DNA from 4 places in the Anaerobacillus sp. CMMVII genome. Region 3 is predicted to be linked to each of the others. Evidence: riboswitches for the same ligand, from Rfam matches in the RefSeq annotation. Region 3 holds a riboswitch; each other region holds the start of a gene.
What was found. Region 3 has a riboswitch for cyclic di-GMP ahead of H1D32_RS16960 (putative bifunctional diguanylate cyclase/phosphodiesterase). Riboswitches for the same ligand answer to the same signal wherever they lie in the genome.
Positions count from the first base shown of each region.

Region 1: another riboswitch for cyclic di-GMP. It lies ahead of H1D32_RS21790 (hypothetical protein); the one in region 3 lies ahead of H1D32_RS16960 (putative bifunctional diguanylate cyclase/phosphodiesterase).
Region 2: another riboswitch for cyclic di-GMP. It lies ahead of H1D32_RS08420 (hypothetical protein); the one in region 3 lies ahead of H1D32_RS16960 (putative bifunctional diguanylate cyclase/phosphodiesterase).
Region 4: another riboswitch for cyclic di-GMP. It lies ahead of H1D32_RS07880 (EAL domain-containing protein); the one in region 3 lies ahead of H1D32_RS16960 (putative bifunctional diguanylate cyclase/phosphodiesterase).

Region 1 is NZ_JACEHK010000017.1:56,342-59,475, forward strand. Features, by position in the region: gene H1D32_RS21780 (NCS2 family permease) at 1-58, shown strand, start outside; gene H1D32_RS21785 (GDSL-type esterase/lipase family protein) at 385-1,182, shown strand; gene H1D32_RS21790 (hypothetical protein) at 1,283-1,912, opposite strand; cyclic di-GMP riboswitch class II at 2,029-2,112, opposite strand; gene H1D32_RS21795 (BCCT family transporter) at 2,477-3,134, shown strand, end outside.
Region 2 is NZ_JACEHK010000003.1:233,692-236,825, reverse strand. Features, by position in the region: gene H1D32_RS08425 (hypothetical protein) at 274-528, shown strand; cyclic di-GMP riboswitch class I at 994-1,076, shown strand; gene H1D32_RS08420 (hypothetical protein) at 1,105-1,470, shown strand; gene H1D32_RS08415 (DUF5667 domain-containing protein) at 1,621-1,983, shown strand; gene H1D32_RS25345 (sigma factor) at 2,847-3,011, shown strand; gene H1D32_RS08410 (hypothetical protein) at 3,008-3,134, shown strand, end outside.
Region 3 is NZ_JACEHK010000013.1:75,606-78,739, forward strand. Features, by position in the region: gene H1D32_RS16945 (nickel-dependent hydrogenase large subunit) at 1-533, shown strand, start outside; gene H1D32_RS16950 (nickel-dependent hydrogenase large subunit) at 530-1,039, shown strand; gene H1D32_RS16955 (hydrogenase maturation protease) at 1,039-1,494, shown strand; cyclic di-GMP riboswitch class I at 1,717-1,803, shown strand; gene H1D32_RS16960 (putative bifunctional diguanylate cyclase/phosphodiesterase) at 1,878-3,134, shown strand, end outside.
Region 4 is NZ_JACEHK010000003.1:122,917-126,050, reverse strand. Features, by position in the region: gene H1D32_RS07885 (hypothetical protein) at 160-936, shown strand; cyclic di-GMP riboswitch class I at 1,172-1,257, shown strand; gene H1D32_RS07880 (EAL domain-containing protein) at 1,331-3,134, shown strand, end outside.

The sequences.
Region 1 (3,134 bases), on a different contig from region 3:
TCTTTATATCTTTGGTATCATTTTTGCTATCCAAATGGTGTTTTTCCCAGCGCATTAAAAGGGTAATATGCGCAAAATGTGAATATAGTTTAGAAGAGTTGTTCTCAATGGTATTGGGAGCAGCTTTTTTGTTTTGTAAATAGAAAAAATGTAGTATTTGATACTTCGAGGTGAGGTTGAAAAGATAAAGTATAGTTCCATGATACATTTTGTGAAACAAGATTATTCTGGGTGTCACAGTGGATTTCGCCACAGTATTTATGTTTTGTCGAACGATATTTTAAGTAGACCCCATCTTTTCTTAGTAGAAGCTCTATTAATCGACAGTAAAATTAAAATGACCCTTTTATAATAGGATTCTATTAACTATTAAGGAGGGAAAGAATGAAAACAATTTATCGTTCGCTTGTTTTATTGTTAACAATTACACTTTTATTTTCGACAACAGTATTAGCCAAAAATGACAATGCAAAAAAATCATTACTAGCTTTAGGAGACTCTATTCCTTATGGGTATAACCTTGGTGAAGACAATGACTCACCTTCTAAGGACGCCTTTCCATACCTAATCGGCGATGATAAAAATATGCGAGTTCGAAATTTAGCCGTGCCAGGGTGGAGAACAGATCAGCTGTTAGATGCTGTAGAAAACGAACAAAAATTTCGCCAAGCAATTAAGCAGGCCGATGCAATTACGTTGAATATTGGGAATAATGATTTGTTGCAGGCGTTAGCTGTGGCTAATGCTGAAAGTGGTGGAGACCCATTTTGGTTTAATTATCATCTACAAGATCAAATTAATAAAAGTAACTTGTTTGAAAATTTAGGCTCTATTGTTGCTGAAATTCGTTCACTAACAGATGCACCGATTGTCATTTATAATGTGTATAATCCTTTTCAGGTAAATGATACTTTACACGATATAGGTCAACTAGTTTTGCCAGGAATTAACCAATCATTTGGTCATGTTATTAGTGGGTTAAACGGAATTTACGGTGATGCTTTTGTTGCCGATGCTTATGGAGCATTTGGAACAAATCAAGCTGAATATGTGATTGCGGGTGATATTCATCCGACAGTTGAAGGGCAGAAGAAGCTAGCGGAGGTTGGAAATGATGTATTGGAGTCACTATTTGACTCAAAAAAAGGAAATTCAAAGCCCGAAAAAGCTATTAAACGATAAGTTATCAAGACTTTAAAATACTTATTTTTTATACACTAAAAGCGCTGTAGAGGAAGAACTCTACAGCGTTTTTAAAAGGGTGGTCCAGGCATCAAACTAATTACTTATTCCAATCGCCTTTTGACTCATTCGTTAATAGTGTAACATTAATAACTTCGGTAGTAGTATCGCCTTTTGTAACTTTCTCAGAGGTCTGAATGTCAACAACCTCCATTACACCTTCAACAACGTCTTTAGTAGTCAAACTAGTTTCGCTTAACACTTTACCATTACTTCCCGGAGCACCTCGGTGCGTGATAGTAGTTTCTGTAGTTTCTGTAATAGTAAGCGGTGTTTCAGTGGTGGTAGTAGTAGTAATTGTCGTAGTCTCGTCCCAAGATGATTGTATAGTAGTTTTTTGAGTAGTAGTAGTAGTTACATACCTAAACCAATTTTGTGCAGGATGAAATTCTTTTTCTACTTTTGTATCAACTACCACTAATTCTTCACTCGTACTGCTTTTGGTCTCAGTGGAAGACTCTTCGGAGGTTTCTCTATCAACTCTTAAATCTTCAGTTACTATCTCAGAGGTAGTAACCAATGTTGTAATACCATTTGAGAAATTTGCGCTTTGTCCAGGAGCAGTTTCTAAGCCTTTACCTTTACCATTACTTGCAAGGGCACCAGTTGTCAAGCTAAGAGAAAGCAACAAAGTCAAAACTACTACAGATAATTTTTTTGCTTTTTTCATTTCCTTTTCTCCTCTTAATTTAATATTTTTTGACATAATTAAATAAGAGGGCCGGTTACACCACTAGCTCGATATAGCCCAGGTGTCCAATTATAGGCTATACTTCATTGCATCCCCGTCTTGCGGGTCGGTTACACTACTAGCTCGATATAGCCCAAGTGTCCAATTAAAGGCTATATTTCTATGCTCCCCGAAATTATTTAGTCCCAATTACCTAATTACTAGAGTAGTAGTTAGGATTTAGCGGTCTGAAGAATAGTTTTCGGTGGCCACCAAGTTATTTTTCAAATCACGCTTATAAATCGATTATATTGCCAAATCTAGTAAAATGATACAATATTTGGTCGACAATACATTACAATATTTGTAAAAAAATGTCTAACTTTGCCCTCGGAAAAAACAACCTGGTACTATCATTGTAATAGTAAGTGTAGAAGAAATGCTTCTAATTACCTAGTGAGATTTCCCAAGGAACTAATTTATCACAAAAAAAGTGTTTGATAGTCGGAAGAAATTGGTCGGTTTGGGGAATATATAAGGACTGAAATGTTTAGGAGGTTTAATATGAAAAAAGAAGTCTGGAGAAATCCTGTTTTTTCAATATCTGCTGCAGTCATATTTGTACTAGTCCTGCTAGGTGCAATTATGCCGAGGGGGTTTGGACTAATTTCAGGTGCCTTGTTTAACTTTACGACAGTTAACTTTGGATGGTTTTACCTAATTGCCGTTTTTATCATTATTATCTTTTTAGTAGGTCTTGCCATTAGTAAATACGGTGCAATTCGAATTGGTGGAGAGGAAGAGCGACCAGAATTCCCCTTTTTCACCTGGGTTGGGATGCTATTCTCAGCTGGATTCGGTGTTGGTCTTGTCTTCTGGGGTGTTGCCGAACCAATGAGTCACTTTTTTTCACCACCATTTCGAGCGACTGAAGGGCAAACAATAGAAGCAGCAAGAATTGCTATGGGCTATTCCTTTTTTCACTGGGGTGTCAGTCAGTGGGCGATCTTTGCTATAGTCGGTCTTGTGATAGGTTTTTTACAATTTCGGAAAAAAAAGAACGGGTTGGTTTCAACAGCACTTGAGCCTATCACTGGTAATAAGCCTGTTGTTAAAAATACAATTGATATTTTAGCAGTTATAGCAACCGTCATGGGGATTGCGACTTCGCTTGGCTTAGGTATATTGCAAATGAATGGTGGCTTGAACGCGGCTATAAAAC
Region 2 (3,134 bases), on a different contig from region 3:
ACAGGCCTTCGACTTGATCTTTCGTACCGTAGGAGCGACTTTCGAAAGCTTTGGGATGTCCCTAGCTCGAAATTCTAGATAAAAAGATTTGTTTAAAACATTGCCACAGGAATGTATCAATTTATCCAAACTTTCTTGTTAGTTTCTTCACACATTCTCTTTATTCTATTAATAATAAAGTTTCATCATCCATTTTCCCGCCACTAAATTAGTCGCTGATCTATTGGAATTTTGAAATTGGCTTATATAATACAAAATATTGGAGGAGAAGGAATGAAAAACAGAGATAGAATGATTTCAGTACTATTTTTCATTTTTCTACTTATACTACCACTTCAAGTGTTTGCTCATGGTGATGAAGATGATGATGGTCATGATGTTGATAGCGCGCCTTGGCTGTCAGAGAAAAGGGCCATGGTCATGATGACGAAGATGATCATGGTCATGGTCATGGTGATGATGGACATGATCATGAATATGAAGAAACAGGAGCAAACTTGGCTTTGCTTGGAACTTTTGCGGCAATAAATGGTGGCTTTATCGCTTTTGGTGCGGTTCGCAAGTTATATAAAAAAGAAAGTAGCACCATAAGGGTACATAGAGTTTATCTATGTGCCTTTTATTTTAGGCTCTTTTCGTAAACATTGCTCCTGCGGTTACTCGTCGCACAAAAAAACTTGTTGCTTTTACTCTAAAATATCGGAAAAATACCTTAGATGAAGAAATCACCCAATAAATTTATTAAGAAAAGAGCAATACTTACTAAATTAGTGGTGAATTCTTAGTATTTTGTGTAAAAATCCGGCTTTTGTGATTTTACGAAAGCTAATAGCAACAATCTTTTAGAAACGAGCGATTAATTTTAATTACTCTCTAGGTTACATGTATCGTATAACCTCAACCTTATAATGAGTGCTTAAAATTTTTTCGAAAAAAATTTCTCTCCCCCTCAAAAATAAAAAATCTCCCGTATAGATAAACGAGACCAAGAAAATAAGTTAAAGGCAAAGCCATTGAAAGGTGGTGACGCAAAGCTATAGGGACTAAGGGGAAGCCTATGTCAGCCAGTTGCCATAAGATATTCAGTGAATTTGAGGTGGCTTTATGAGTCAAAAGGCAGTACATTTATTTCTCATCATCATTTTCCTAGCTTTAGTAGGTTGTAGCAAAGCAACGGAAGAACAAGTGAATACCAACGACAACGAGCAGGATGCCTCGAATTACTTTTATGAAAATTCCGAGTGGGGTATCTATATTGAAACAGCAGATGGTTGGCAAATTGAGAAAGAGACTGCTAAAAATGTCCAGTTCAACAGCGAGAAGCTAGTGGCAATTATTTCAGTTATTCCTAAAGCTTATAGAGTGTCAGAAATAAAGAAACAGCTACTCGCTGGTGCAGGAGAAGTAACAGTAATCGGTGAAGGTCTGAATTTCATTTCGTGGAAAACGAACAGACAAGGAAAGCATTAGAACTCAAGTATGGGTTGAAGAAAAACCTGATCGGTATGTGATTATTACGGTGTTGACGCCTAATGAAACGTATGAAGCGAACCTAGATAAAATTGAGACTTTTCGTGAAAATATTAAATTTTATTAATGCAACAGGGAGTGGTTAAGAGCATGAAAAAAGTCGTATCAACATTGGTCCTAGTAGGTGGTTTAGCGAGGTGGGGAACGGTATTGGCAAACAATGATAGTAGCTTGGACATTACATCAGATTTATATGAAACAATTGGATTAATTGAACAAGCGACAGCAGACTTAACTGAGGATGAAGTTGAAAAGGTTCTACTTCATGATGAATTTGCTGAAAGACGCCTAATCGTTTTAGAGGAAGTGGCAACTGAAGGTAATGAAGAGGAGATTGAACATTTAGTTACAGATTTTATTGAGGTAGTTACAGCTACTGAAAATGTAACGGCTTCTGCAGAAGAAGCAGGTGAAGACGTAAACGAACTTAGAGAATCATTAATGAAATTATAGAAAAAAGAAGTCAGTTTAATCGCGCTACTAGAGCGTGACCATTTACCAGAGCAAGCGTTGAAGGCTGGGAATTAGAAAAGCCCCTAAAAACCAAGAGCGAGCCATGCTGAAAGCCGGTAAGCGTTGGAAGCAGGAACTAAAGAAAATTAGAAGAGATTACTTAGTGAGAATGAGTTTGTTGAAGCAAAAGAGGATGAAACAGAGCAAAGCGAAAAGCATTTAGAAAAAGCGATTGAAAAGCTGAAAGAAACAATATCAAGCAGACAAAAAAGTGAAAAAAGCATGAGGAACGCTCAGAAAAAGCGATGAAAAAAGCGATGAAAAAAGCAAATGAAAAAGCAGAGAAAGGCTTAAAAAGGCGAATAAAGCTCAAGAAAAAGGAGCTGAAAAAGCAAAACGTGCCGTAGAAAAAGCTAAATGGAAAAACTAACTAACTGAAGATAATCCTTAGCACTCAGTCAATCTCTTTCATCGTTCTTTTTTACTGTTTTTGCAGTGACAATCGTTTGCTTATAAGTATTATTATCTAATATATCACAGTCTCTAGCCTCTTTTTTAAAAATATACGATATGATCATTTTACTTGTTAGGTCGTATCAATAGTTCATTAGCCCTACCTATTTAAAATGTTGGTAATTAAATGTAACAGCCCATTTCACTTGAATTAAATCCTTTATCAAGCGATAGTATTATAGATAGCAATGTCAGTTTGATAAAGGAGGCGTGGGGGATGGAAAACATTGAGGTCATTGAAGCAACACCAGTGCCCAAAATGGAGATGATCTCGTTCGCGAACGATTAATTGCTCATTACAAGCCTTACGTGCTCAATACTGTTGGCCACATTTGTAAGAAGTTTGTGAGCTGAGCGAAGAAGAGGCTAGCATTGGCTTGATTGCTTTAAACAAGGCGATTGATACGTATGATGCAATCAAAGGAAGAACCTTCCTAAATTATGTTTACTTACTTATTAAACGAGACTTGATTGACTTTTTTAGAAAAGAAAGAATGAAAAGCACTTATCGATGAACGAGTATTATGAAGATAACGTTGAATCTCCATTTGAAGTAGAGAAGTCGCTGCAGCAATTCGAAAAAGAAAAACAAACCAACGATCTAGTAGAAGAAATATTGGAATTAAGTATGGCCTTAA
Region 3 (3,134 bases):
CGCTTTTTGATTCTGATCACGATGATTTCCGATTACCCAAGGCAATAAACGAAAGAATATCTCGTCATTTTTTTGAGTCACTTGAAATAAGTCGATCAGCACATCAAATGCTTGCAGTTTTAGGAGGGAAAGCACCTCATAATCATGGTGTGTTTATCGGTGGAATTACCACCCAAGCAACAGCTGAAAAAGTGGTCCATCTCGACTCTACCTTGCAAAAAATTACTTCGTTTATTGATGAAAAAATGATTCCAGATGTATATGACATTGCCAATTATTATCAAGACTATTTCAGATTGGGTGGTGGATATGGAAATTTACTTACTTATGGATCATTTAACAATTATAAAGAGCTAGGTACGCTATATGTTGACCCACTTGTCTCAACGCCTTTGGCTGTTGAGACGTTTGACGAAACGAAAATACAAGAAAAAATTGATTACTCTTATTACTCATCAAACGAAAATGTATATCATCCTGAAACAACAGTACCAGAGCCTGATATGAATAAAAAAAGGCGTATTCATGGGTGAAGGCACCAAGGTATAATAACCTACCTTTTGAGGTTGGTCCTTTAGCTAGATTAATATTAAGTGGAAGCTATAATCATGGAATTTCTGCTATGGATCGGACCATAGCTAGAGCATTAGAAGCAAAGAAGATTGCCGAAATCATGAAGGTACTATTGCAGCAAATCATTCCAGATATAAACTTACAAAAAAAATATGAAATTCCCGGTACAGCTAGTGGTAGAGGCTTAGTTGATACAACTAGAGGAGCACTTGGACACTGGCTAAAAATTAATGAGAAAAAACTATCATTCTATCAGATTATCACTCCGTCCACGTGGGATTTTTCGACTAGAGATAATAATGGATTTAGAGGAGTCGCTGAAGAGGCTTTAATAGGCACACCGATCGAAGACCCTGACAATCCTGCAGAAATCGGTAGAATTCTGCGATCTTTTGATCCATGTATGTCATGTGCTACACATGTCTATAGTCCAGGAAAACAAGTGAAAACAATAAAGGTGTTTTAATGGAAAGGATTATTGTGCTAGGAATTGGCAATCAATTAATGATGGATGACGGGATTGGAATTTATCTTGTAGATGAGCTAAGCAAAGTAAACGTAAATACAAGTATTTCATATGTAGTTGGCGAAGCAGATATTGACTACTGTTTGAAACAAATAGAAGGAGCAACTTTTATTATTATTGTTGATGCTGTTTGTTCAGGCGGAGAACCTGGAGACTTGAAGGTTTTTTCTCTTGCCAACTTGCACGAGAGCAAACCACTTGATATATCTCCTCATAATCTTCATTTATTTCAAGTTTTATATCATCAAAGAGAAACTCTAAAAGGGTTCCTTATCGGCATAGAACCTTATCGGATTGAATTTCATATCGGCCTTAGCGAACCGTTAAAAGAAAAATGGGATCAAATCTTGAGTACCGTTCAACAGACGATAGAATGCCTAATTGATGGTTATTAATAAAGGGGTCTGACCCCCGCTGCACTAAAGCATTAACGCAGTGGGGGTCAGACCCCTTTTATTGGGTACCCTACGTTACTTTTTTCGACGCAATTCACCAAAAATACAATGTAATTGTTTCATTATATGGTAAACTAAACATAGTAAAACGATTTAAAACTAGATTAGTTCATGCTACCAACTGCTATTAAACTAAGAAATTTGTAATGTTTAGATATAGTTTCATATAAAGAGCAAACTCACTGAAAAGGGAGGACGCAAAGCTTCAGACCTAAAGGTTGAAATACCTAAGGTGGCTGGGTTACCAAGGGATAACCGGGCTAAAGTTATTTCTCTAAGAGATAGCTTTTTGTTTTGATTTTGGAAAACTGTGGGGGATTACGATGATTACAACAGGACGAATCGCGGTACTTATTCCTATTATTAATGTCCTAGTATTTTTCGGTTGGAGCTTTCTCTTTAAAGAAGATGAATGGCTGAGAACAATTGGAGCTGTTGTGTTTCCGGTGATTGGGAGTATAATCAGTTTTTTTTGGATTGCAAGAGCGTTTCAAAAGTCAACTGGTGAAAAAAGGACTTTTTGGTTACTTCTTGGCTTGGGAATCCTTTTTAATGTTAGTGCAAACTTACTTTGGTTTTATTCACTAATGATAAACGGAATTACGTTTTTCTCTAATACCTCTTACTTGTTATGGGTCCTAGGTTATATTTTCTTTTTACTTGGCTTAACGTATAAAACAAAAACAATTAGTACCTCCGTTTCCAATAGTCCCTATCTATTTAATTTGGTCGTGTTTATGACAGTGGCTATCGGTATTAGTATTCATTACCTGATTAAGCCGATTTGGCTTCTTTGGGATAATTCCTTTCTTGCTAGGATTTTAACGATATCCTATCCAGTTACTGACCTGAGTATCTTGTTTCTAATTACATATTTATATTACCTTTCTAAGTATACTAAAGAAAGAAAACTCGTATTTTTTCTTGTTGTTGCATTCTTCTTTCAGATTTTGGCTGATTCTTCTTTTCTGTATTTATTAGTTACAGATAGTTACAGAGCAGGAAGTTATATTGACTCTTTTTGGGTAATAGCGATAATGTTTATTGGATTCGCTGCTCTATATGCTCAGAAAAACACGACTGAAGATACATGGAAGTTTCAAAATAAGATTGAAAACCATGAGTCGCTTTTCCCTTATGGTAGTGCAATTATATTATTATTTTTTGTCCTTCATAGCTATCTAGGAAACTTAAATGCTTTAATCATCGGCCTAAGTCTAGCTTTCCTGATGATCATTATCCGTCAACTATTTATTATGAAGAAAAATAAAAATTTAATGAGTGAATTTGAGTATTTGGCTTATCACGACTCTTTAACTGGATTAAAAAATCGCGCAAAGTTCAATGACGATTTGTCTAAGTTAATGGAGAGAGCTAAACGATCTAATGATAGCGTCGGTTTAATACTATTTGACTTGGATCGTTTTAAATATGTGAATGACACCCTTGGTCATTATACAGGAGATATGTTACTAATAGCTGTTTCGGAGCGTTTGAAATTAAGTATTGAGGGAAATAATTGGTTTTATAGAATAGGTGGGGACGAGTTTGTTATTATCCTCCCAGGTAAGACTGAAAAA
Region 4 (3,134 bases), on a different contig from region 3:
CTTTCGAACTGAAACTATTTACAGGAGATACCCCTCCGCTTTAAAGCTTTACCTCGGTGGGGGTCAGACCCCAATGAAAGTCCCAAACATTTTCGAATAGGACATTCTAGCAATCTCATAAACTTTATAAAAACAGAAAGGATTTGAGATAAGGTGTTCATGGCGAAATATTTATCTGCTAATCAGATCAATGTCAGGCATCAATATTTGCCAACTCGTAACACTGCAAGTAAGAAACTCCCTATTCTACTAAAATCAAACCGGCCACTAATACATGTTTTCAAGGACAAGATTGGAAACTACTTTTTGTGGAAAGGTATTGAGGTTTACCAAACCTTAAAGGTACTAAATTCAACTCTGAAAATTCCATGCCAAATACATCAAGGACCAGCCAATGAATATCAGTGGACACTTAAGCTCCTTCAATCTTGTTATCTGGAAAATAGTTATTGGAAAGTGAAAATGGAATTAATTAGGAACTTACTTAATGATGATAAAAAGACTGCGGAACAAATATCTGAGGATAGTGGGATTGAACTGAAGGAAATAAAAAAATACCTTATTCAACCTGATGTTCCGGATGACTATAAGGAACTCGCAATTTCAAACGGCAAACACACCCTAGTAAACAGTATATGTAATAATAAAAAACTAACCGATGAATGCAAAACATTACTTTATGAAGCGGTTTTCCACTATTCTACTCCTATAACTTTTGAGCAATATAACCTCTTTAAGAAATACATTAGAGACGGATACCAATTTGATCCTTCTGAAGCTGGTTCAATGGTGAAACTAAAGGAGATTGTTAATCAAAATGCTGCGTTAATTTATTACTGGTCTTCACTAAATTCTGGCAGGTATTACTTATATCCAAGGCTATATTTTAAAAGAAAGAATGACGAAATAACTAAAAAAACCAATCTATTAAGTTAGCCCTGTAGAGAGCCCTCTCCACAGGGCTAATTTTTGAGAATGAGTTTCCCCTGCTACGGGGTAGCTTTACTGCTTTACCGCTTCACTCCCCTGGGGGTCAGACCCCCATCCCCCCTCCCATCCCCTATCCCGCGACAAATTTCACAAATTCTGTCACCAAAACTTAAAATTATGTAGTGAATTAGTCCCTAATCATGGTATATTTATGTAAACAAAGATTTCCATTCATAGTTAAATATAGTAAAGGCAAAACTGCGGAAACGCAGTGACGCAAAGCTAAAGGGGCTAAATCATCGATTGATATGCCAGCCAGTTACCGTATAGTCAAGTAGACCACAATCTAACATACCCTTGCTTACGGGTGTGTTTTTTTCATATTTAAGGGGGATAAATCGTGCAGATAAGTTTCATTCAACAAGAGAACCAACAACTAGAAGTTGAGCAATCTCACTTTATTGTAGAAAAAAATAAGATTGTAGATATAAGTTCCGTTCTTGCATGTAACTTTAGATATCGCAAAGAACAATTGATTGGCAGGAATTATCTTGACTTATTCGATCAGCAAGACCAACGATTTCTTATCAACCAATTAAATAACGTCTCCTCCCCTTTTGTCGTTAGAGGAATAAAAAGTGATGGAACCTTAATTTCCATTGAGATAACCAAATCGATACCAATATGCCTTAATGGCAAGAATTATACATTAGTTCAAGCAACCGAAAAAAACACACAACAATTAATTAACCTTGAAAAACAACAGATAAAAATGCTTGTTCATGGTCTCCCTATCGCAACTATCATACTCAATTTAGATAAAAAAATAGAGATATGGAATGAAGGTGCAGAACAACTATTTGGTTGGAAGGCATTAGAAGTTGTCGGTAAAACGCTACCATTTCTGAAAGATGGTGATGAATTTCATAGCTTCTTTGAGCTTACAACCAAAGGAAAATCAATTTCAAATCGCGAGATTACTCGGCAGAGAAAAGATGGTTCATACGTTGATTTATGGATTTCGACAACCCCCTATTATAACTCTGAAGGAGTGATTTGTGGGTACGTAGCTCTTTACCAAGATATAACTGATAGAAAAAAAAGTGAGCAGGATATTCGTGATATAAAATATGCACTGGACCAATCTGCTATCGTCTCTGTAACGGATGCAAATGGGAAAATTTCTTATGTAAATGATAAATTTTGTGAAAAATATCAATACCCGCGAGAAGAAATGCTTGGACAGGACCATCGAATTATTAATTCAAGATACCATTCGAGTCAATTTTTTCAGGAACTTTGGGGTTCTGTAGCCAAAGGAGAAATTTGGCGGGGTGAAATTAGAAACAAAGCAAAAGACGGTACAATTAGCTGGATGGATGCAACGATTATCCCGTTTCTTAATGAGAAAGGTGTGCCTTATCAGTACATTGCAATTAGAAGCGATATTACCGAACGCAAGAAGATAGAAGAAGAAATGATCTATAAACAAGAGCAAATTCGCCTTGGGGAAGAACGGTTATATTCACTAGTTCAACACTCCAATGATCTAATCACGATCGTTGATCAAAACGGAATTATCACCTATCAGAGCCCGTCTGTTGAAAAGTTAGGCTATAAAATTGAAGATTTGCTTGGAAAATACGTATTTGATTTAATCCACCAGGAGGATAAGCCATTCGTCAAAAATGACTTTCTTTCAGCTTTAACTAATGTAGAAGGACAAACAGCGTTTGAATGTCGTATTAAACATTGCAATGGCTCATGGCGCCACTGTTCAGGAACCTATACGAATTTCCTTAACGAACCAAGTATTAACGGGATTGTCATTAATTACCGCGACATCACTGAAACTAAAGATGCATTGCAGACAATCGAAAAAATGTCCTACCATGATTTTTTAACAGGACTTCCTAACAAGAAATTTTTTGAGATGAAATTTAATGAAGCCCTTGAAGAGGCCAGAGTACACAATACACAATTGGCTTTAATTCATTTAGATGTAGATCGATTTAATAGTATTAATGAGACACTAGGAAATGAGATTGGTGACCAATTATTATGCGAAATAGCTAACCGATTAAAATTTACTACTGAAAAAAATGGTCTTCTTTCCAGAAATGTTGGAGATGAATTTTTTATTATTGTTCCTCAGATTAGTGATTTTCAAGTAATCAGTACACTTGCTAACTCAATAATTGTAT